DNA from 3 places in the Azospirillum ramasamyi genome. Region 1 is predicted to be linked to each of the others. Evidence: predicted binding sites of a transcription regulator. Region 1 holds the regulator's gene; each other region holds the start of a gene.
The links. The regulator LexA, encoded in region 1, represses DNA repair genes until DNA is damaged. The targets are predictions, from matches to a motif close to ATGTTCTANTTTGGTTC.
Positions count from the first base shown of each region.

Region 2: the regulator LexA is predicted to act here: its motif matches at 5,467-5,483, upstream of pheA (chorismate mutase).
Region 3: the regulator LexA is predicted to act here: its motif matches at 2,149-2,165, upstream of recA (recombinase RecA).

Region 1 covers NZ_CP029829.1:877,371-885,362, forward strand. Annotated here, with positions in the region: gene gltX (glutamate--tRNA ligase) at 1-962, opposite strand, end outside; gene DM194_RS04030 (ComEC/Rec2 family competence protein) at 1,221-3,272, shown strand; gene lexA (transcriptional repressor LexA) at 3,350-4,075, opposite strand; gene DM194_RS04040 (molybdopterin molybdotransferase MoeA) at 4,273-5,502, opposite strand; gene moaC (cyclic pyranopterin monophosphate synthase MoaC) at 5,507-6,001, opposite strand; gene DM194_RS04050 (GNAT family N-acetyltransferase) at 5,998-6,471, opposite strand; gene trpC (indole-3-glycerol phosphate synthase TrpC) at 6,476-7,279, opposite strand; gene trpD (anthranilate phosphoribosyltransferase) at 7,279-7,992, opposite strand, start outside.
Region 2 covers NZ_CP029830.1:833,788-841,779, forward strand. Annotated here, with positions in the region: gene cueR (Cu(I)-responsive transcriptional regulator) at 1-363, shown strand, start outside; gene DM194_RS16210 (hypothetical protein) at 407-604, opposite strand; gene DM194_RS16215 (hypothetical protein) at 608-793, opposite strand; gene DM194_RS16220 (MFS transporter) at 946-2,370, shown strand; gene DM194_RS16225 (PRC-barrel domain-containing protein) at 2,421-3,020, opposite strand; gene DM194_RS16230 (DUF3072 domain-containing protein) at 3,150-3,413, opposite strand; gene metW (methionine biosynthesis protein MetW) at 3,494-4,105, opposite strand; gene metX (homoserine O-acetyltransferase MetX) at 4,126-5,343, opposite strand; gene pheA (chorismate mutase) at 5,538-6,434, shown strand; gene hisC (histidinol-phosphate transaminase) at 6,585-7,676, shown strand; gene DM194_RS16255 (amidohydrolase family protein) at 7,740-7,992, opposite strand, start outside.
Region 3 covers NZ_CP029829.1:1,223,629-1,231,620, reverse strand. Annotated here, with positions in the region: gene DM194_RS05700 (ATP-binding protein) at 1-2,066, shown strand, start outside; gene recA (recombinase RecA) at 2,219-3,298, shown strand; gene DM194_RS05690 (hypothetical protein) at 3,418-3,993, opposite strand; gene DM194_RS05685 (glycosyltransferase family 2 protein) at 4,084-6,696, opposite strand; gene DM194_RS05680 (HIT domain-containing protein) at 6,952-7,362, shown strand; gene DM194_RS05675 (hypothetical protein) at 7,420-7,626, shown strand; gene DM194_RS05670 (ACT domain-containing protein) at 7,847-7,992, opposite strand, start outside.

The sequences.
Region 1 (7,992 bases):
ACCAGCCGGGAGTCGTCGGCCAGACGCATATAATGGGCGTTCAGGTTTTCCAGCTTGGCGAAGTCGAAGCGCGAGGGCGAGCGGCCGATGCTCTCCAGGTTGAACCACTCGATCGCCTGCTCGGTCGAGATGATCTCGTCGTCGCCGTGCGACCAGCCGAGCCGCAGCAGATAGTTGCGCAGTGCTTCCGGCAGATAGCCCATGTCGCGGTAGGCGTCGACGCCCAGCGCGCCGTGGCGCTTGGACAACTTGGCGCCGTCCGGCCCGTGGATCAGCGGGATATGGCCGAAGCGCGGCAGATCCCAGCCCATGGCGTTGAAGATCTGGATCTGCCGGAAGGTGTTGGTCAGATGGTCGTCGCCGCGGATGACGTGGGTCACGTTCATGTCGTGGTCGTCCACCACCACTGCCAGCAGATAGGTCGGCGTGCCGTCGGCGCGCAGCAGGATCAGGTCGTCCAACTGGGCGTTCTGCACCGTCACCTCGCCCTGGACGAGGTCGTTTAGGACCGTCTGGCCTTCCTGCGGCGCCTTCAGGCGGATGACGGGGGCGACGCCGGGAGGCGCGTCGGACTCGGGGCGGTCGCGCCAGCGGCCGTCATAGCGCATCGGCAGCCCGGCGGCCTTCTGGGCGGCGCGCATCTGCTCCAGTTCTTCCGGGCTGCAATAGCAGCGATAGGCCTTGCCGGCGGCCAGCATCTGGTGCGCCACCTCGGCATGGCGGTCCTTGCGCTCGAACTGGCTGACCGCGTCGCCGTCCCAATCCAGGCCCAGCCACTTCAGCCCGTCCAGGATGGCGTCGACCGCCGCCTGGGTCGAGCGTTGCCGGTCGGTGTCTTCGATCCGCAGCAGGAACTTGCCGCCGGTGTTGCGGGCATACAGCCAGTTGAACAGGGCGGTGCGGCCACCGCCGATGTGCAGAAAGCCGGTCGGCGACGGAGCGAAGCGGGTGACGACGGTCATCGGTCTCTCAATTTCCGGTTCGGCGCTGGTATGATGCGCCGGTGGTTCGACACCGAGGTTTAACACAGCCACCGGGTTGGGAGGCAATGCGATGCGCGCATGGACGGTCAATGAGGGGCACGCGGAAAGCATCCCTGCGCCGGAAAGCCCTCAGCGGTGACGGCCGCCGGCTGGTCCGGGGAGGAGTCGGAGGGGCCGGCCGGAGCCGGTGGGCGGTGGCGGGGCCTGCGGTTCCACATCGGGAGGCGACTCGCGGCCTTGGCCGAGGCGGAGGGGCAGCGCTGGGTCCTGTGGCTCCCCGTCGCCTTCGGGGCGGGTGTGTCGCTGTATTTCGGCCTGATGCGGGAACCGGACCGGTGGATCGGGCTTGCGGCTTGCGGGGTCTGTGCGGCGCTGCTTCTGGTCCTGCGCCGCCGCTTCGCGCTGTTCGGCGCGGTGATGGTGCTGCTGATGATGGCGGCGGGGTTCATGGTGGCGCAGGGGCACAGCGCGCGGGTGGAGGCGCCGGTGCTGACCCGCATGGTCACGGGCGCGGTCGTCACTGGCCGCGTGATGGCGGTGGAGCGGCGCCCGGGCGCCACCCGCATCACGGTGCGGGAACCGACGGTCAGCCGGCTGCCGCCTGAGCAGACCCCGGCCATGCTGCGCATCCGCCTGCCCGACCGCCATGCGGCGCCAGACCCGGGATCGGTGGTGCGCCTGCGCGCCACGCTGCTGCCGCCCCAGGCGCCGGCCGAACCGGGCGCTTTCGACTTCCAGCGGCGGGCCTGGTTCATGGGGCTGGGCGGCACCGGCTTCGCCACCGGTGCGGTGGAACTGGTCGAGGCACCGCCGGTCACGGGCTGGCAGGTGGTGGCGGTGGCCTTCGAGCGGGCGCGCGGCGCGATCGCCGAGCGGGTGGCCGCAACCATCGGCGATCCGGTGGAGGCGAGGGTCACCACGGCTTTGCTGAACGGGGAGCAGTTCGGCATCCCGGATGAGACGCTCGAGGATTTCCGCAACAGCGGGTTGGCGCATCTGCTGTCGATCTCCGGCCTGCATGTGGGCATTGCCGCCGGCATCCTGTTCTATGTGGTCAGGGCCTTGCTGGCGCTGGTGCCCTTCATAGCCTTGCGTTGGCCGATCAAGAAGATCGCGGCGCTGTTCGGCATCCTGTCGGCCTTGGCCTATACGTTGCTCGTCGGAGCGCCGCTGCCGACCGTGCGGTCGGTGCTGATGACCGGCATGGTCATGGGCGCGATCATGCTGGACCGCCACCCGCTGAGCATGCGGCTGGTCGCCTTCGCCGGTCTGGTCACCATCGCCATGGACCCGGAAGGGATGCTCGGCCCAAGTTTCCAGATGTCCTTCGCGGCGGTGGTGGCGCTGATCGCCGCCTTAGAGCGCGGCAGTCCGCGGCTGGCGGAATGGCGCAACGAGGCGGGATGGTTTCTGCGCAGCCTGCTCTATGTCGGCGGCATCCTGCTGACCAGCGTGGTGGCGACGCTGGCGACGCTGCCCTTCTCGCTTTTCCATTTTCAGCAGATCGCCTTCTATGGCGTGTTGTCCAACCTGATCGCCATTCCCATCACCTCCTTCTGGGTCATGCCGTGGAGCCTGATCGTCTACGCGCTGATGCCATTCGGGCTGGAGGCGCCGGCGCTGATCGCGATGAACTGGGGCGACCGGGCGGTGATCTGGACCGCCGAGTTCTTCGGCCGGCTGCCCGGCGCCTCGCTGACCATGCCGGCGATGCCGATGGAGGGGTTCGCGGTGCTGGTGCTGGGCGGCATCTGGCTGTGCATCTGGACCCGGCGATGGCGTTGGCTGGGATTGCTGCCGATCCTGGCGGGGCTGGCCTCGCCGGCTTTGGTGACGCGGCCGGACGTGCTGGTCTCGGGGGACGGGGCCGTGATGGCGGTGCGGCTGGCGGACGGTCGCCTCAGCGCTTCGGGCAAGACCGGGGGCCGGGTCGTCGAAACCTGGCGGGAACGCGACGGCGAACGCGCGGCGGCGGATCCCTGGCCGGCGGCTGGAGGATGGAGCGAGGGTGGGCGGTCGTTGAACTGCGATGCGCTCGGCTGCCTGTACCGGGGCGGGGGACGAACTGTCGCCCTGCCGCGGCTGCCGGATGCCCTGGACGAGGATTGCGGGGCGGCCGATGCGGTGGTGACTGCGGCGGTGGCGCGGAGGTGCCGGGCCGGCGTCGTTATCGACCGCTGGGCGCTGCGTCACGAGGGGGCGCATGCGCTGTGGCTGACGGAGGCGGGGGTGGAGGTGGAGACGGTGCGCGGGATCAGGGGAGACCGGCCCTGGACCGGGGGGAGGTGAGGGATGACCGAGGTTTTGCCGCCTCACCGACCCTCTCCCGCGTGAGCGGGGGAGGGATAGGGAGGGACGACAGTGGCTCAGTACTTGCGGACCAGACCGACCAGCTTGCCCTGCACGCGGACGCGGTCGGCGCCGAAGATGCGGGTTTCATAGGCGGCGTTGGCGGGTTCCAGGGCGATGGTGTGGCCCTTGCGGCGCAGGCGCTTCAGCGTCACTTCGCCTTCATCGACCAGCGCCACGACGATGGTGCCGTTCTCCGCCGCGTCGCAACGCTGGATGATGACGGTATCGTGGTCGAGGATGCCGGCCTCCACCATCGAATCGCCCGAGACCTCCAGCGCGTAGTGGTCGCCGGCGGTCAGCATCGAGGCGGGGACGTCGACGAAGGCGCTGTTGTCGCGCAGGGCCTCGATCGGCGTGCCGGCGGCGATGCGGCCGTAGAGCGGGAGCTGCACCGTCTCGTTCGCCGCGGCCGGGGTGGGGGCGGGCGGAGCGGCGTCGCGGCCGGCGAAGGCGAAATCGCCTTTGATTACGTTGGGCTGGAACTTCGGCTTGGGCGCGCCGCCGCGGGCGCGGGCGGCGTCGATGCCCTCGGGAAGGCGGAGAACCTCCAGGGCGCGGGCGCGGTGGGGCAGGCGGCGGATGAAGCCGCGTTCCTCAAGGCCGGTGATGAGGCGGTGGATGCCCGACTTGGACTTCAGCCCCAGGGCGTCCTTCATCTCGTCGAACGACGGCGAAACTCCGCCCTGGCCGAGCCGTTCGTGGATGAACAGCAGCAATTCGTGCTGCTTGCGCGTGAGCATGGATGCCTCCCGGCCGTCGCCAGACTGAAGATGGAACAAAAACTAAACGTTGCTCCATGTTCTAGTTTGGTTCCTGCCGCGCGTCAAGCCCTCCATCGGCTTCTTTCAGAACTTGAGTGGAACATCCGAAACACCGTGGAACGGATTTCAGGGTGGTGTTCAACTGTTCCATCGTCTGTCAAACGCCGTGTTCAAGTTTAGATGCTGAGCGCCCCGTCGGTCAAAGGAAGCACGCCGACCAGGGCGCCGGCAGGTTCCGGATCGGCGTTGGGCGGGCGGGGAATCAGGCAGTCGGCCCGGGCGTAGAGCGAGGTGATGGCGCTGTCCTGCCGGGCGAAGGGGGTGACGGTGAGGACGCCATCCGGTCCGGCGGCCAGGGTGGCGCGCAGATATTCCTCGCGCCGGTCGTTGGCCCTCAGCGCGACGGTCAGACGGGCGCGCAGGGGCGGGCGGTCGTCCTCGGGCGGCAGGCCCTGCAGCAGGCGCAGAACCGGGCGCAGGAACAGGACGGCGGTGACCCCGGTCGAGACCGGATTGCCGGGCAGGCCCAGCAGCGGCACCCCGCCGGCCCGGCCGAACATCAGCGCCTTGCCCGGCCGCATCGCCACGGTCTGCACCTCCAGCGACACGCCACGGTCGGCCAGCACGTCGCGCACGAAGTCGTAATCGCCATGCGAGGCGCCGCCGGTGGTGACCAGCAGATCGCAGCCGGCGGCGCCCTTCGCCATGGCGGCGACGCTGTCCGGCGTGTCCTTGGCGACGCCGAGATTGTGGGCCAGTCCGCCCTGGGCGGCGACGAGCGCGCAGAGGCCGAGCGCGTTGGTGCTGACGATCTGGCTCGGCCCAAGCGGATCGCCGGGCAGGGCGATCTCGTCGCCGGTGGCGAGGATGGCGATGCGCGGCCGGCGATGGACCGAAAGCCAGGGCACATTGCCGCCGGCGGCCAGCGCGATGTCGCGCGCGGTCAGCCGGCGGCCCTTGGGCAGCAGTTCCTGCCCGAGCGCGAAGTCGAAGCCGGCCTGACGGACGAAGCGTCCGGCGGGGACGGCGCGGCCGACGCGAACCGTGGCGTCGTCGGCGCTGCAATCCTCCTGCATCACGACGGCGTCGGCGCCATCGGGCAACGGCGCGCCGGTGAAGATGCGCACCGCTTCGCCGGGACCGACGCCGCCGCCGAAGGCATGACCGGCGGAGGATTCGCCGATGCGGCGCAGGGAAACGGGGGCGTCGGCGGTCGCGGCGGCGATGTCGGCGGATCGCACCGCCCAGCCGTCCATGGAGGAGGCGTGGAAGGGCGGCTGGGTCAGCCGGGCGACCACCGGCTCGGCCAGCACGCGGCCGAGCGCGTCGGGCAGGGCGACGGTCTCCGCCGGCAGAGGGGCGAAGGCCGACAGGATTCGGGCGCGCGCCTCCGCGACGGAGATCATGGCGTCAGCCTCCCGCCGACGGCGCGGTCGCGCCCCACTCGCCGCTCTTGCCGCCGGCCTTGTGCAGCAGACGGACGTCGGTGACCGTCATGCCGCGGTCCACCGCCTTGCACATGTCGTAGACGGTCAGGGCGGCGATGGTGACGGCGGTCAGCGCCTCCATCTCCACGCCGGTCTGGCCCTTGAGTTTGCAGGTGGCTGTCACGTCGACCGCGTTGCGCGCGGGGTCGCAGGTGAGGTCGACCTTGACCGAGGTCAGCATCAGCGGGTGGCACAGCGGGATGAGGTCCGGCGTGCGCTTGGCCCCCATGATTCCGGCCAGCCGGGCGACCGACAGAACGTCGCCCTTCTTCACCCCGCCCTGCATGATGAGCGCGAGGGTTTCAGGCTGCATCAGCACGGCGGCGGCGGCGGTGGCGGTGCGTTCGGTGTCCGCCTTGTCGGACACGTCGACCATCACCGCCTTGCCGTCGGCGTCGAAATGGGTGAAGCCGGTCATCGGACGATCTCCCGCAGGGGTTTTTCCATGAAGACGCTGACGCCGTTCTCTTCGTAGCAGGCGTAGGGTCCGCGCCCGGTGAATCCGGCCTTGCGGTAGAGCCCCAGCGCCTCGTGCTGGTGGATGCCGGATTCGAGCAGCAGGGCGCTCAGCCCCTCCGCCCGCGCCTGTTCCTCCAGCCGCGCCAGCAGGCGGTCGCCGACGCGGAGGCCGCGGGCGGCGGGATCGACATACATGCGCTTGACCTCGCCATAGCCGGTCGGATCGACGCGCAGTGCGGCGCAGCCGACCGGCACGCCGTCCTTGCGGGCGACGAAGAAGCGGAGGTCCGGCGCCTCCAACTCCGCGATGTCGAGCAGGTGGCAGGTGTCGGCCGGATAGAGCTCCAGCAGATAGCGGTCCAGCGCCGCAACCAGCGCGACCACCGATTCCTGGCGCGGGCTTTCCGCGGCTATCGCGATCTCCGGCATCGGTCTATGCCGGGGCCAGCAGGGCGCGGGTGGCGGCGGTCACGTCGGCCTGCCGCATCAGCGATTCGCCGACCAGGAAGCAGCGCGCCCCGACCTTCGCCATGCGGGCCAGATCGGCGGGGGTGTAGAGCCCGCTTTCGGCGACCAGCATGCGGTCGGGCGGCACGTTGGCGGCCAGTTCCTCCGTCGTCGCGATGTCCACCGCCAGCGTCTTGAGGTTGCGGTTGTTGACGCCCAGCAGCGGCGTCTTCAGCAGCAGCGCGCGGTCCAGCTCGGCGCGGTCATGCACCTCGACCAGCACGTCCAGCCCCTGGGCGAGGGCGGCGTCCTCGATCTCCGCCGCCTGGGCGTCTGACAGCGAGGCCATGATGATGAGGATGCAGTCGGCACCCAGCGCGCGGGCCTCCACGATCTGATAGGGATCGACCATGAAGTCCTTGCGCAGAACCGGCAGGTCGACCGCGGCGCGGGCGGCGACCAGATACTCGTCCCTGCCCTGGAAATAGGGCTCGTCGGTCAGCACCGACAGGCAGGTCGCCCCGCCGCCGCGATAGGCGCGCGCCAAGGCCGGCGGATCGAAATCGGCGCGGATCAGGCCCTTGGACGGGCTGGCCTTCTTGATCTCGGCGATCAGGCCGTAGCGCCCGGCCTCCACCGCGGCGCCGAGCGCCCGGATGAAGCCGCGCGGCGGGTTGGTCTCGTTGGCGGCCCTGGCGGCGGCCTCCACCTCCGACAGCGGGCGGGCGGCCTTGCGGGCGGCGACCAGCGCGCGCTTGTCGTCGTTGATGCGGGTCAGAACGTCGCTCATCAGGCCACCGCCTCGTTGGTGATGGCGACCAGCCGGCGCAGGCGGTCGCGGGCGCCGCCGCTGTCGATGGCGTCGGCGGCCATCGCCGCGCCCTCCTTCAGCGTCGCGGCCTTGCCGGCCACCAGCAGGGCGGCGGCGGCGTTCAGCAGCACGATGTCGCGGTAGGGGCTGCGCGCCCCGTCGAACAGGGCGTGGATCGCCTCGGCGTTGACCTGGGCGTCGCCGCCCTTCAGGTCCTCGATGCGGGCGCGGGGCAGGCCGGCGTCCTCCGGCGTCACCTCGAACACCGTCACCTCGCCGTCCTTCAACTGGGCGACGGTGGTGGGGCCGGTGGTGGTGATCTCGTCCAGCCCGTCGGAACCGTGGACGACCCAGGCCGCTTCGGAACCCAGCCGCTTCAGCACCTGCGCCAGCGGTTCCACCCACTGCTTGGAGAAGACGCCCAGCACCTGCCGCTTGGCGGTCGCCGGGTTGGCGAGCGGACCCAGCAGGTTGAAGACGGTGCGGGTGCCGAGTTCCACCCGCGTCGGGCCGACGTTGCGCATGGCAAGGTGGTGGCGAGGCGCCATCAGGAAGGCGATGCCGGCATCCCACAGAGCCTTGCGCACCTGCGCGAAGTCGCAGTCGAGGTTGACGCCCAGCGAGCCCAGCACGTCGGCGGCGCCGGATTTGGACGAAATGGCCCGGTTGCCGTGTTTGGCGACCGGCACGCC
Region 2 (7,992 bases), on a different replicon from region 1:
GCCTCGGGCGTCAACGCCAAGCTGATCCGCTATTACGAATCCATCGGCCTGATCCCGGAGGCCGGGCGGACGGCGTCGGGCTATCGCGTCTACAGCGGCACGGACGTGAATGTGCTGCGCTTCATCAAGCGGGCGCGGACGCTGGGTTTCGGGATCGAGCGCATCCAGAAGCTGGTCGGGCTGTGGCAGGACCGCTCCCGCTGCAGTTCGGAGGTCAAGCGGATCGCGCTCCAGCACATCGACGAGCTGGACGCGAAGATCGCCGAGTTGCAGGCGATGCGCGACACGCTGCACGAGCTTGCCGACGCCTGCCACGGCGACGAACGGCCCGAATGCCCGATCTTGAAGGACTTGTCGTCGTAGGGGAGCTCCCTCTCCCCTGGGGAGAGGGAGTTACAGCCGCGTCCTACCGCTTCGTCTTCGGATCATGCGTGTGGTGGAGGTCGCGTTCGCCGCCGCCGCCGGATTTGCCGGAGTGGCGGCTGTTGGTCGGCTCGCCCGGATGCGGGTGCTTCTCGGGGGCGGGGGCCGGCTTGTCCGCGTTCTGCTGGCTGCTGCCGGGGCCGCCGTGGTGGCGGTCGGTCGCATCGATGCGCTTGCTCATGCCTTACCGATCCTGCTGATAGCCCTGGTGGGTGGTGTTCTGCCGGGTGTTGCCGGGCTGGCCCTGTTCCTTGGTGTTGGGGGCGCCGCGGTTGCTGACGCCGTCGTCGGGCGAGGCGCTGGTCGCCGGCTCGCCGGGGCCCTTGTCGCTGCGGCCCTCGGGCGGAACGGGCGGGATGTGCTTGGTCATGGTGGCGCTCCTTTTTGTTGGCTCGCGTCCCATTCCAACAGGGGCCGACGCGAAGGGGTTCCGGACGGAGGCGGAGAGACCGAGGGTTGCGCTCGGCTTCCGCAATGCTTTCATGCGAAATTGCTGCGGCCGCGCAACGACGGTCGGCCTCTATGCTGACGGCCATGTCCACTCCCCCCATGCCGACCGTCTCCGCCACCCCCTCCGCCCTTCCGAAGCCGCCGGCCGTTTCCGACGGACTGCCGGTGCCGCAACGCTATTGGGCGATGGCGGCGATGACCGTCGCGCTGATCATGGCGGTGCTGGACGGGGTGGTCGCCAACATCGCACTGCCGACGATCCAGCGCGAGTTTGGGGTGGATGCCGCCGATGCCATCTGGGTGGTCAACGCCTATCAGCTGGCGGTCACCGTCTCGCTGTTCCCGCTGGCCTCGCTGGGCGACATCATCGGCTACCGCAAGGTCTACTGGGCCGGGCTGGCCGTCTTCACGGTGGCGTCGCTGGCCTGCGCGCTGTCGCCCAGCCTGTCGGCCCTGACCGCCGCGCGCGTGCTGCAGGGCATCGGCGGCGCCGGGATCATGAGCGTCAATCTGGCGCTGGTGCGCCACATCTACCCGTCCACCCATCTCGGGCGCGGGGTCGGCTACAACGCGATGATCGTCGCGGTGTCCTCGGCGGCGGGGCCGAGCCTTGCTGCGATGATTTTGTCGGTCGCCTCCTGGCCCTGGCTGTTCGCCGTCAATGTGCCGCTGGGGCTGGCGGCGCTGGCGGTGGCGGCGCGGGCGATGCCGGTCTCCACCCCCGCCGGCCACCGCTTCGACTGGGTGAGCGCCCTGCTGAACGCCGGCATGCTCGGCCTGCTGATCATCGGCTTCAAGGGGATCGACGGCAGCCAGCCCGGATGGCAGGTCGCGGCGGAGCTGGCGGGCGCGCTGGTCCTGGGGGTGACGCTGGTGCGGCGGGAGCTGTCGCGATCGGCGCCGCTGCTGCCGGTGGACCTGCTGCGCCGGCCGGTCTTCGCCCTGACCGTGGTCACGTCGGTCTGCGCATTCGCCTCGCAGAACATCGTCTTCGTGGCGATGCCCTTCTTTTTCGAGGACGTGCTGCACCGGTCGCTTGCCGAATCCGGGCTGCTGATGACGCCCTGGCCGCTGATGGTGGCGCTGGTCGCGCCGATCTCCGGCCGGCTGGCCGACCGGTACGAGCCGACGCGCCTTGCCGCCATCGGCCTGGCGCTGTTCGCTTCCGGTCTGGCGCTGTTGGCGCTGCTGCCGCCCGATCCGGCCACGCTGGACGTGGTGTGGCGGATGGCGCTGGCCGGCTTCGGCTTCGGCCTGTTCCAGACCCCGAACAACAAGGTGCTGGTCACCAGCGCGCCCAAGGAGCGCAGCGGCGGCGCCAGCGGCATCCAGGCGACGGGCCGGCTGCTGGGCCAGACGCTGGGCGCCGCGACGGTCGGGCTGGTCTTCAGCGCGGCGGGCAAGGCGGACGGCAGCGTCACGGTGTTGTGGCTGGGCGCCGGGCTGTGCGCGGTCGCCTGCCTGACCGGCCTTTTCCGCCGCCGCCCGGCCGCCTGAGCCCTGCCTTCCGGCGTTATCGGCCATCCGGCGTTATCGGCCTTCCGGCCTTACTGGCTGTCGGGGCGGGTCACCGTCGGCACGTCGCCATAGGCGAAGGCCGGCGCCTTGCCGATGTCGGACTGCTCCATGTCCAGCATCGGCCCGTCCGGCCCGTTGGTCAGGGCGCCGGCCGGCACGACGACAAGCTTGTCGCCCAATCCCAGCACATCGTTCGGCGCCACGACGATGCGGTCGATCAGGTCGCCCGGCTGGCTTAGGGTGAAGTCGAGGATGCGGCCGCCCGGCTGGCCGTCGCGTGTGCGCAGTTCCGTCCCCACCATGGATCGCGCCTGATCCGGGTTGAGGGCGGCGGAGGGCAGGGCGGCGACCGGCGGTGAACCGGCAACCGGCGCCGCCGGGTTCTGCATCTCCCGCGAGGGAGCCTCGCCGCTGACGCCCGGCGGGGAGGCGACCGGACCGGTGGTCGGCTGGTCGTCCGGCCGGGGCGCGGTCATCAGCGGCGGGGCGGTGCCCGGCGCCGTCTGTGACCCCGGCGCCGTCTGTGACATGGTGTCGGTCGTGGCGCCGGGCGCCGGCGCGGTCTGGGCCATGGCGGTGCCGGTCATCAGCATCGCTGCGGCGGACAGAAGCAAGAGGGGGCGGAGCATGAGGGCGACCCTTCCATTCGGATTCGGTATCGCTCTGGTTAACAGTCCAACATGCCCGCGGGTTGCCGACGGGGTGGTCGCCGATGACTCCCTCTCCCGTCCCGGGAGAGGGCCATCTGTCGCAGCCCCTTATTTCCCACGCCCGGTCCTGTCCTGGAGCGCGTCGATCCGCTTGGACGCTTCCGCCTTGGTCAGGCCGCCGTCGAAGGACTCGCCGGCCTCCTCGCTCAGCGTCTTCAGGTAGGAGGCCTGGGCGCCGGTCATCGGCTCGTCGCCGGTGGTCCAGTCGTCGGGGTTCTTGTCCCGGTTGGAGGTGTCGGCGCCAGTTTTGGGGCCGGTTTTGGAATTGTCGTGCGACTGGTCGCGGGGAGCGGCCGAATGCTTGGCGGTCATGATCCGTACCTCTTCAAAAAAAGGAACGTATCAAGAACATGATGGCGAGGCGGAAGGTTCCCGGCCGGCCGCCGGAAAACTCACCCGCCGTTGCGCTTCAGCAGGAAGACGCCCTGCTCGCCCAACAGGTTGGCGAAGCCGGAATGGGCGTGGCTGGTGACCCGGCCGGCATGGTCGAGGATGCGGGTCTGTTCGATGGTGATGCCCATTTCCTCGGTCAGCACCACGAAGTCGCGCAGCGTGCAGAAATGGATGTTGGGCGTTTCCCACCACTGGTAGCCCAGCTTTTCCGTCACCGGCATGCGGCCGGTCAGCAACAGCTGCAGCCGCACCCGCCAATAGCCGAAATTGGGGACCGACACGATGGCGCGGCGGCCGATGCGGCACATCATCTGCAGCACGTCGCGCGGCTGCCGCATCGCCTGGAGCGTCTGGCCCAGGATGACATAGTCGAAGGCGTCGGCCGGATAGTCCTTCAGGTCGGTCTCTGCATCGCCCTGGATCACCGACAGGCCATGCGCCACGCATTGCCGCACGCCGTCCATGCTGAGTTCGATGCCGCGCCCGTCGACGTTCTTGGCGTGGGTCAGATAGTCCAGCAGGGCGCCGTCGCCGCAGCCGACGTCCAGCACGCGGCTGTTCGGCTCCACCATCTCGGCGATCAGCTTCAGGTCGTCGCGAATGTCCACCATGGTCGGTCGTCTTGCCCCAGTCAGCGCGCGCGGCGGCGGACGGACAGGCCGCGATGCTCGGCGCAGCCCTCCAGGAAGCCGTGGATGACCTGATGGAACTCCGGCTCGTCCAGCAGGAAGGCGTCGTGGCCCTTGTCGGTCTCGATCTCCACGAAGCTGACATTGGCGGCGACGGCGTTCAGCGCATGCACGATGGCCCGCGATTCCGAGGTCGGGAACAGCCAGTCGCTGGAGAAGCTGGCAAGGCAGAAGCGCACCGGCGTCGTCCTGCCCCCCGGCCGGAAGGCGTTCGCCAGCGTGCCCCCGGCATCGGCGGCGAGGTCGAAGTAATCCATCGCCCGCGTGATGTAGAGGTAGGAGTTGGCGTCGAACCGTTCGACGAAGGCCGCACCCTGGTAGCGCAGGTAGCTTTCCACCTGGAAATCGGCGTCGAAGCCATAGGTGACCGCCTTGCGGTCCTGCAGGTTGCGGCCGAACTTGCGGTGCAGCGCCGCTTCCGACAGGTAGGTGATGTGGGCGGCCATGCGGGCGACGGCGAGGCCGGCTTCCGGCTTGGTGCCCTCCAGCAGGTAGTTGCCGCCGCGCCAGTTCGGATCGGCCATGATCGCCTGGCGCCCGACCTCATGGAAGGCGATGTTCTGCGCCGAATGGCGGGCCGCCGTGGCGATGGGCACCGCCGCGAACACCGATTCGGGATAGGCCACCGCCCATTGCAGCACCTGCATGCCGCCCATCGAGCCGCCGATGACGCAGAACAGCTGCTCGATGCCCAGATGCTCGACCAGCAGCTTCTGCGCCCGCACCATGTCGCCGATGGTGACGACCGGGAAGGACAGGCCATAGGGCTGGCCGGTGGCGGGATCGATGTCCTTCGGCCCGGTGCTGCCCAGGCAGCCGCCCAGCACGTTGGAGCAGATGACGAAATAGCGGTCGGTGTCCACCGGCTTGCCGGGGCCGACCAGCATTTCCCACCAGCCGGGCTTGCCGGTGACGGGATGCTTCTCCACCACGAAATGGTCGCCGGTCAGGGCGTGGCAGATGAAGATCGCGTTGGACTTGTCGGCGTTCAGCGTGCCGTAGGTCTGGTAGGCGATCTGGAAGCCGCCGATCTCCACCCCGCTGTCCAGCCGCATCGGCCGGTCCACCGCCAGACGCACGCGCTTGCCCGGCATGAGGGGGCTGTCGGCGACCGAGGGGGTGACCAGGGGGGGCTGCTGCGCGGTGGGGGGCGCGGACATGTCGTTTCGTGCCTTGAGAAGCGGTTCCGGCATTCGGAAGCCTTGCGGCGTCTTGGCGGAAACCCTCGGTGAGCTGTGGCGGAACGGGAGGGTATAGCTACGAAGCCGGGCTTCGGAGTGTCAATGTTTTCTTTGATTTCGCGGCGCGTGCGGACTACTACTAACCGGCTTTGCATTCGATGGTTTTGTGACCCATGGCCCCCGCCCGGACCCCGCTCGACGATTTGCGCCGCGAGATCGACCAGATCGACGACGCGATCCATGACCTGCTGATGCGCCGCGCCGCCGTGGTGGAACGCATCGGGGCGGCGAAAGGCAATGGCGCCGCGGAAAACGGCGCGCAGCCCGTCTATCTGCGCCCGGCGCGGGAGGCGACGATCCTGCGGCGCCTGATGGCCCGTCATGCCGGCACCTTCCCGGCCCAGGTCGTCGCCCGCATCTGGCGCGAGATGATCACCGCCTTCACCCGCATGCAGGGCCCCTTCGCCGTCGCCGTCTATGCGCCGGAGGACCGCCGCGGCTTCTGGGACGTCGCCCGCGACCATTTCGGCGGCTTCGTGCCGATGACCGCCGTCAACACCCCGGCCGCCGCGCTCCGCGCCGTGTCGGAGGGGACGGCCACCGTCGCCGTGGTGCCCTATCCGGCCGACGACGATTCGGATCCCTGGTGGCGCTTCCTGGTGTCGGCCGACGCCGGCCGGCCGCAGGTGGTGGCGCGGCTGCCCTTCGGCGGGCGCGGCAACGCCCGCGGCGAGAACCGCGACGCGCTGGCCATCGCCGCCGTCCCGCACGAGCCGACCGGCGACGACCGCACGCTGCTGAGCATCGAGATCGGCGGCGATCTCAGCCGCGGCCGGCTGAAGGACATGCTGGAGGCCTGCGGCCTGCCGCCGGTCAGCTTCTGCACCTGGCATCCGGCCGGCCACGCCATCGGGATGAGCGGCGGCGGACCGTCGGTCCATCTGGTGGAGGTTTCCGATTTCGTCGGTCAGGCCGATCCCCGCCTCGCCATGCTGCTGGAACGGTCGGGCGACATCCCGGTGCGGGTCAACGTCGTCGGCGGCTATGCCGTGCCGCTCGCTCTGGGCTGATGCGCGCGAATGAAGCGGGCCGCCGTGGCCGCTCCCGCCTTATCCTGCACCCCCTGATTCCGGGATGGAACACCAAGGACGGGACCGTTCCATCCTGTTCCATCCCATCCAGAAACCGCCCATCCACCAGCGTCGGAAGGTAAGCAGACCATGACCCAGCCGAACGGCCCGCAGCCGCGTCCGGGGATTCTCGACATCGCCGCCTATGTCGGCGGCGAGCATCAGGGTCATATCCGCCTCGCTTCCAACGAAGGGGCGCTGGGGCCGAGCCCGAAGGCGATGGACGCCTATGCGGCGGCGGCCTCCTCCCTGCACCGCTACCCGGACGGCGCCTCGGCGGCCCTGCGCGGCGCCATCGCCAAGCGCTTCAACCTGGATGCCGACCGCATCGTCTGCGGTGCCGGCTCCGACGAGATCATCAGCCTGCTGATCCGCTCCTATGCCGGGCCGGGCGACGAGGTGCTGTATTCGCAATACGGCTTCCTGATGTACCCGATCGGCGCCAAGTCGGTCGGCGCCACCCCGGTGACCGCGCCGGAGGACGGGCTGACCGCCAGCGTCGACCAGCTGCTCGCCCGCGTCACCCCGCGCACCCGCCTGGTCTTCCTCGCCAACCCGAACAACCCGACCGGCACCTATCTGCCGGCTTCGGAGGTGGCGCGGCTGCATGCCGGCCTGCCCCCGGACGTCATCCTGGTCATCGACGCGGCCTATGCCGAATACATGAACAAGGACGACTACACCGCCGGCGAGGAGCTGGTGGAGAAGTTCTCCAACGTGGTGATGACCCGCACCTTCTCGAAGATCTTCGCGCTGGGTTCGCTGCGCATCGGCTGGTGCTATGGCCCGGCGGCGATCGTCGACGTGCTGAACCGGGTGCGCGGCCCCTTCAACGTGTCGACCGCCGCCCATGTCGCCGCCGTCGCCGCGGTGGAGGACGCCGAGTTCCTCGACCGCTCCCGCCGCCACAATGACGAGTGGCGCGAGTGGTTCTCCGCCAGCGTGCGGGAGCTCGGCCTGACGGTCCATCCCAGCGTGACGAACTTCGTCCTGGTCGATTTCAAGGGCCAGCCCGCCGGCAAGGACGACGCCGAGGCCGCCCGCCAGTTCCTGAAGTCCCGCGGCATCCTGGTCCGCCAGATGCCGTCCTACGGCCTGCCGAGCTGCCTGCGCATCACCATCGGCACCGAGCAGGAGATGCGTGCGGTGGCCGACGCGCTGCGGGACTTTCTGAAGGCGTAACGGTTTCCCGGCAAAGAAAAGCCCGCCGAAGCATCTGCTTCGGCGGGCTTTTCCATGTTTGCGTCACCCCCGGTTCAGCAGGAAATCGACCGACTCCGGCCGTCCCGGCAGATCCAGCCGGGCCTGCACCGGCTCGCAACGGCTGACGATCCGGCCGCGGCGCAGGACGAACAGGCGGGTGGCGCGGGTGCGGATCGCCTCCACCGGGCCGCCGGCCTGGAGCACCACGAGGTCGGCGTTGCAGCCCGGCTCCAGCCCATAGCCTTCCAGGTGAAGCAGGCGGGCCGGGTTGACCGTCACCGCGTCGAAGGTGGCC
Region 3 (7,992 bases), 350 kb from region 1:
AGCTGGCGATCCCGGCGCTGGACCACAAGCCGCCGGAATGGCGCAAGGTGCAGGCCCAGCCGGTGCCCGGCTTCCCCGGCTCCGTCCATTGGCGGATCGAGGACATCACCGCGCGGCGCGAGTTGGAGCATGTGATGCTGCGCGAGCAGGCCAAGCTCGCCGATTTCATGGAACATGCGCCGGTCGGCTTCTTCTCCGTCGACCAGAACGGACAGTTCCTGTTCGTCAACGCCACCCTGGCCCAATGGCTGGAGGCCTTCCCCGGCGATCTCATCGACCGGGAGGCCCATCTTCACGACATCCTGGCCGCCCCGCCGCATGCCGCCGCTCCCTATGACCTGTTCGAGCATGGCGGCAGCGAGCAGCGCGGCGAGTTGACCATGGTGGGACTGCGCGGCCGGCGGTTCCAGGTGGCGGTGGCGCAGAGCGTGGTGCATGCCGACGATGGGACGATCCACACCCGGTCGGTGGTGCGCGACCTGTCGCCCGAACGGGAATGGCAGGAGGCCCTGCGCCAATCCGAGCAGCGGTTCCAACGCTTTTTCGAGGATGCGCCGATCGGCATCGCGCTGGTCGACGAGACCGGCCAGCTGACGGAATGCAACGAGGCATTCCTGGCGCTGATCGGCAGCGAGGCGGGCAGCGTCATCAACCGCCCGATGGCCGACCTGATAGTCCCGGCGGAGCGCGAGGCGGTGACCGCCCGGCTGAAGTCCGTCCAGGGCGGCGCCGATCCGGCCCATCCGCTGGAGGTGCGGCTGTCCGGCGGCCGGGAGCTGACGGCCCAGCTCTATGCCCGGCGCCTCGCCAACCCGGTGCGCACGGATGGGCGCGGCGAGGCCGAGAAGACCGGGATAGGCGTCGGCCTGATCCTGCACTTCATCGACATGACCGAGCGCAAGAGCCTGGAGGCCCAGTTCGCCCAGTCGCAGAAGATGCAGGCGGTCGGCCAGCTGGCCGGCGGCGTCGCCCACGACTTCAACAACCTGCTGACGGCGATGATCGGCTTCTGCGATCTGCTGCTGCTGCGGCATAAGCCGGGCGACCAGTCCTTCAGCGACATCATGCAGATCAAGCAGAACGCCAACCGCGCCGCCAATCTCGTGCGGCAGCTTCTGGCCTTCTCGCGCCAGCAGACCCTGCAGCCGCGCGTCATCAACGTGACCGACGTTCTGGCGGAGCTGGCGAACCTGCTGCGCCGGCTGATCGGCGAGAACATCGAGCTGAAGATGATCCATGGCCGCGACCTGGGGCTGGTCAAGGTCGACCAGAACCAGTTGGAGCAGGTCATCATCAATCTGGTGGTCAATGCCCGCGACGCCATGGCCGGCGGCGGCAAGCTGACCATCAACACCACCAACTACGTCGTCACCCAGCCCGAGCGGCGGGAGCACGAGACGGTGCCGCCCGGCAGCTACGTCTCGATCGAGGTGATCGACACCGGCTGCGGCATCGCGCGGGAGAACCTGCAGCGCATCTTCGAGCCCTTCTACACGACCAAGGAGGTCGGGTCGGGCACCGGGCTCGGCCTGTCGACCGTCTATGGCATCGTGCGGCAGACCGGCGGCTTCGTGCTGGTCGATTCGGCGGTGGGGGAGGGGACGACCTTCACCATCCTGCTGCCCCACCATCAGGGCGAACTGCGCCCGGTCGACACGGCGGAACCGCGGGAGCGCCGCGGCAGCGACCTGACCGGCACCGGCACCATCCTGCTGGTCGAGGACGAGGACGCGGTGCGCGTCTTCTCCGCCCGCGCCCTGCGCAACAAGGGCTATCAGGTGCTGGAGGCGAAGAACGGCGAGGCGGCGCTGCAGCAGATCGAGACCAACGGCGCCAACATCGACCTGCTGATCACCGACGTGGTGATGCCGCAGATGGACGGCCCGACGCTGGCCCGCCATGTCCGCAAGCTGCGCCCGGAGATGCGGGTGATCTTCATTTCCGGCTATGCCGAGGACCGCCTGGGCGAGATCGACGGCGTCGAGGTTTCCCATTTCCTGCCCAAGCCCTTCTCGCTCAAGCAGTTGGCGTCCAAGGTGAAGGAGGTCATCCGCGACGCGCGGTGAGCTGTCTGAACCGGCTATGAATGCCGCCTGGGCACACCCCGCAGAATAGGAACGCACCGGCAACATCAGCCCTTGCAAATGAGAACGAAGAGAGTACATTTAGCCTCGTTGCAAGAGCGCCGACCGTGTGTTCTAAGAGAGGGGTACCGGGCATGTCGTCCGCACAGCTTCGTTTGGTCGAGAAGGATTCCATGGACAAGCAGAAGGCGCTCGATGCCGCCCTGAGCCAGATCGAACGCGCGTTCGGCAAGGGCTCGATCATGAAGCTCGGCGCCCGTGAGAACACGGTCGAGACGGAGGTCATTTCCACCGGCTCCCTTGGTCTCGATATCGCGCTGGGCATCGGCGGCCTGCCGAAGGGCCGCATCATCGAAATCTACGGTCCGGAAAGCTCGGGCAAGACCACGCTGGCTCTGCACGCCATCGCCCAGGCCCAGAAGGCCGGCGGCACCTGCGCCTTCGTCGACGCGGAGCATGCGCTCGACCCGTCCTATGCCCGCAAGCTGGGCGTCAACATCGACGAACTGCTGATCTCCCAGCCGGACGCCGGAGAGCAGGCCCTGGAGATCGCCGACACGCTGGTGCGCTCCGGCGCCATCGACGTGCTGGTGGTCGACTCGGTCGCCGCCCTGGTGCCGCGGGCCGAACTGGAAGGCGAGATGGGCGACAGCCATGTCGGCCTGCACGCCCGCCTGATGAGCCAGGCGCTGCGCAAGCTGACCGGCTCGATCTCCAAGTCGAACTGCCTGGTGATCTTCATCAACCAGATCCGCCTGAAGATCGGCGTGATGTTCGGCAACCCGGAGACGACGACCGGCGGCAACGCGCTGAAGTTCTACGCCTCCGTGCGCCTCGACATCCGCCGCATCGGCGCGATCAAGGACCGCGACACCGTCGTCGGCAACCAGACCCGCGTCAAGGTGGTGAAGAACAAGATGGCCCCGCCGTTCCGCGTGGTCGAGTTCGACATCATGTACGGCGAAGGCGTGTCGAAGGTGGGCGAGTTGCTCGATCTCGGCATCCAGGCCGGTGTGGTCGACAAGTCGGGTGCGTGGTTCAGCTATGACGGCACCCGCATCGGCCAGGGCCGCGAGAACGCCAAGACCTATCTGCGCAACAACCCCGAGATGGCCGACGCGATCGAGGCCAAGATCCGCGGCAACGCCGGTCTGGTCGCCGATGCCATGATGGGCACCCCGGAAGCCGACGGCGAAGCCTCCACCCCGGAGTGACGCCGCGGTCCGTGGCCGGCAGGGTCTATGGGCCGGGGTTTATGGGATGAAAAGGCCCCGCCTTCCGAAAGGGAGGCGGGGCTTTTCGTTTGGAGAGATATCGGCATCGGGAATTCGCCTCACACATCCACCACCATATGCGGCCGGTATGCTCCTTCCAGCGTCAGCAGCAGGTGGAGATAGACGGACACCTTTCGTGCACGTTCGGTGTTGCGGGTCAGGCAGTCGCGCAGCTGTTCGGCCAGTCGGACGGTTTCCGCGTCCAATTCCGGTACGGCGGCGGTGACGGCTTGGACGATATTCTCAGGATCGACGGGAAGCGGCGCAGCCGGATCCTTCAGCAACGCTTCGGCCAGCACCTCCTGATCGTCATGGACCGGAGGCGGTGGCGCGGACGCCGGCGGGGGGCGCCGGGCCAGATGATTGCGCAGATTGTCTTTCAGCCGCGTCCGCTGACGCTCGTCCAGCCCGTCGAACTGATCGACCTCATCGAACAGAAGATCGTACAGGCGCCGCCGTTGCCGATTGGACGGGTTGTGGTCACGCCGTTCCTGTTCGCGGTCCCGGCGCTCCTGGCGGGCATTGCGGCGGCTGTTGCGGTCGGTGGCGCTGCCGCTCCGTTCGACGCCCGCGGTGGTGCGGATGCTGAACTCCGGCGGACCGATACCGCGGCCTGATGTGAGATTGCCGGACATGACCCGCCTCCCGGGAATTGTTTTCCCTGCGACTCAAGTCTGGCAGAGCCGGCGCTTTCGTCAAAGCGAAAGCGCCGGTTTTTCCGCAGGTCAGTCGCCGGCGCCGGCGCGGACCGCGTCCTCCTCCGCCCCCGGCTTGCTCTTGCCGAAGCCGATGGTGGGGAAGACGTTGATCAGCGCGGTGATGAAAGCCGCCAGATAGGGCAGCGACTGCACCACCAGCAGGCCCGACCACATGAAGGCGTCGCGGTTCTCGTGACCGAAGACCATGACGATGGCCAGCGCCGCACCCCACAGGGAGACCAGCAGCGCCAACTCCTCGCGCGCCATCAGGAAGGCCTGCATCAGCGCCGGCTGGTTCTCGCATTTGGGCGTGCGGACGAAGGGCCGGCCGGAGGTGAAGATGCCCAGCCACATGGCGCGGCCGACCGTGTGGGTCAAAGCCATGCCGGCCACCGCCGCGCCGACCTTGTCCCAGAAGCCGCACTTCACCCGCGCCTCGTAGAGCCACAGCGATGCGCCGACCTTGAAGGCGAAGACGCTGAGCGTCGGGATCATGAAGACGTTGGGCGGGAACTCGAAATATTTCGGGAAGGCCATCAGGCCGATCGACCACAGGATGCCGGCGATGCCGAAGATCATATGGGCGGCGTCGGCGAACCAGGGCAGCCAGCCGGTGATGAAATGGTACTTCTGGCCGGCGGTCAGTTCCTTGGCGCCCGGCGACAACTGCCGCCAGTGGTGCTTCAGGATCTGCACCGCGCCATAGGCCCAGCGGAAGCGCTGCGTCTTGTAGGCCGAGAAGCTGTCGGGAACGAGGCCCTTGCCGTAGCTCTCCGGCATGTAGACGGCCTCATAGCCATGCTCGAACAGGCGCAGGCCGAGGTCGGCGTCCTCGGTGATGCACCATTCGCCCCAGCGGCCGACCTTTTCCAAGGCCGACTTGCGGATGATGGTCATGGTGCCGTGCTGGATGATCGCGTTGCGCTCGTTCCGCTGGATCATGCCGATGTGGAAGAAGCCGGCATATTCCCAGTTTGTCATGCGCTGGAACAGGTCGTGTTCCCACTCGCGATAGTCCTGCGGCGACTGGACGAAGCCGACTTCCGGCCGGTTGAAGTGCGGGATGGTCGCCTTCAGCCAGTCGGGATGGACCTGATAGTCGCTGTCGATGACGGCGATGTGTTCGGCATCCGGCGCCGTCTGGGCCAGACCGAAATTCAGCGCGCCCGCCTTGAAGCCCGGCCAGTTGTCCAGATGGAAGAACCGGAATTTCGGCCCGAGCTTCTTGCAGTATTCCTCGACCGGCCGCCAGACCGCCGGATCCTTGGTGTTGTTGTCCAGCAGCAGGACTTCGTAATTCGGGTAGTCGAGCCGGGCCAGCGCGTCCAGCGTCTGCATGACCATGTGCGGCGGCTCGTTGTAGCAGGGCACATGGATCGAAACCTTTGCCGCATTGGGCAGCGGCGCGGCGGAGCAGGGGACGAATTTTCGCTTGAACTTGTGCTGCCAGACGACCTCCGTCAGTTCCATGCCGTCGATCAGCATGACCGCGAACAGCACCAGCTGGCAGAAGATCAGCAGGCCCCAGGCGATTTCGGTGGTGAGCGCGAGGCCGGCGGCCGACGCCGCGCTGACGGTGAAGACCAGGACGGAGGCCACCATCTGGATCAGCGCGCCGTAGAAGATCTGCCCGCCGATCTTCAGATCGCTGCGGCGCCACAGGAAGAACACCAGCGGCAGGAAGCCCAGCGCGACCGCGGTGGCGCATTTGACCTCCCAGTCGCGGATCTCCTGCACCCCGCCGATCATCGGGAATTTCGGGTTGCGCTGGTAGTCCCACAGGCCCCAGCTGGTGCCGGCGGTGCCCTCGATCTCCCGCTTCCACGGCTGGTCGAAGGCTTCCATGATGTAGTAGTCGAGCTTGTGCTGCGCGGCGACGTTCAGGAAGTTGCGGATGAACTTGGCCTGATTGACCTGGCTGGCTTCAGCGCCGCGGCGCCACGGGCCGTCGGCCGGCCAGCCGATCTCGCCGATCATGATGTGCTTGTTCGGGAACTTCTGCTTCAGCTCGTTGTAGCGGAACATGGCGTAATCGACCGACTGGTCGACCGGAACGCCCTCCCAGTAGGGCAGAAGGTGGACGGCGAGGAAGTCCACGGCTTCGGCCAGTTCCGGGTGCTTCAGCCAGACGTGCCACGGCTCCGCGATCGAAACCGGGACGTTGACCTTCTTCTTCACCCGCTTGACGTATTCGATGGCCTGCGGAACGGTCAGGTCGGCGCGCAGGATCGCCTCGTTGCCGACCAGCACGCGGCGCACGTTGCTGTTGGCGCGCGCCAGCTTGATCAGCCCGGCCAGTTCGGGCTCGTCGATCTCCGGCTTGCCTGCGGTCCAGGCACCGGCGGTGACGGGCAGCCCGTGCCTGGCGGCGATGGGCGCCACCATTTCGGAGCCGTCGGTGGTGGAATAGGTGCGGACGCCCTTCACGGCGCCATTCAGCGCCGCCATGTCCTTTTCGATGTCGTCGGCTGTCGCCTTGTCGCCCTTCGAGGGGCTCTTGTCGGTGTGGAACGGGGTATAGGCGACGCCGGTGATGGCGCCGGCCCAGGACCGCTCGTCCACCGGGCGATTCCAGAGCGCCCAAAGGGCGACGTTGCCGAGGATCACCAGAATCAGAACCGCGAAGGCTGATTTGCGCATGTGGGTCGTTCCCGCTCGCCGCACCAGAAAACAAGGATACGGCCCGGAAAATGGCGCATGGCGGCTGGTGCCGCCCCGACCATGACCCGGACCGAACTCAAACATCGTCCAACGAATGCCGCTGCGCCATATGGCCGGCGCGCACGGCCTTCTATACAAGCTTCGCGGTTGCCCCGCCACTGCCGGCTATAACAGAGCAGCGTCCGGTTTATTCCCCGGTTCGCCCCCTTGAGGGGCCAGGATAAGGAGTGGAGCATGTTTTCCCTTAACGACCGGCTGCAGGCCGACACCCACCATGTGACCGATCTCGATCTTTGCCGGGTGTTGCTGATGGACAACGCCTTGTGGCCATGGCTGATCCTGGTGCCGATGCGCGGTAACGCGGTCGAGATCCATCGGCTCGACGAGGCGGACCAGACTGCGCTGATGCGGGAAATCGTGCTGGCCTCCCGCGTGGTGGAGCGGCTGTTCGCGCCGGACAAGATGAATGTCGGGGCGCTGGGCAACATGGTGCCGCAGCTGCACGTCCATGTGATCGGTCGGACGCGCGGCGATCCGGCGTGGCCCGGCCCGGTTTGGGGTTCCGGCCATGTCCGGCCCTACGAGCCGGCGGAGGCGGAAGCGCTGGTGGAACGGCTGGCGGAGGCATTGCGGGAAGGCACGTGAACTTTGCCGTGTCGGCGGTGTTTGTGTGGTCAACCAACTTTACGGGAGACCGCCGCCATGACCGACAAGGACCGCTCCAAATCCGTGACCTCCGACGCGCCGTCCGACGCCGCCCAGCGAATCGAGGACAAGCTGGTCGACGAGACCGGCAAGGCGTCGGGCGATCCCGACAAGCCCGTTCAGAAGAAGTGGGAGGAGATGGGCGAGCGGGAAGAGATCATCGAACAGAGCCAGCGCGAGGGCGGCGGGGTTGAAGAAAAATAAAGTCCGTCATTTCCCCTCTCCCTAAAGCGAATTTGCATTCGCTTTAGGTTCGTATGACCTCATTCGCCGGTCGGGCTTCGGCCGCATGAGCGGCCGGGACCGCCGTCGCGGTCCAAAGCGGACGCCAGTCCGCTTTAACCCTCCCCCGCCATCCGACGGACCCTTGGTCTGCCGAGAGCGGGGGAGGGGATTGCCGCCGCACTTCGAACCTACCCTTCTTCTACCTTTTTACCGTGCAGCTCAGCGACAGCACGTCCGCCGCCTTGTCCAGGTCGTCGGCGCGGACCAGCACATAGTCGGTGTTGTAGGTGGAGATCGCGAAGATCGGCACATGGGCCTGGGCCAGCGGTACGGCGATGCGGGCCA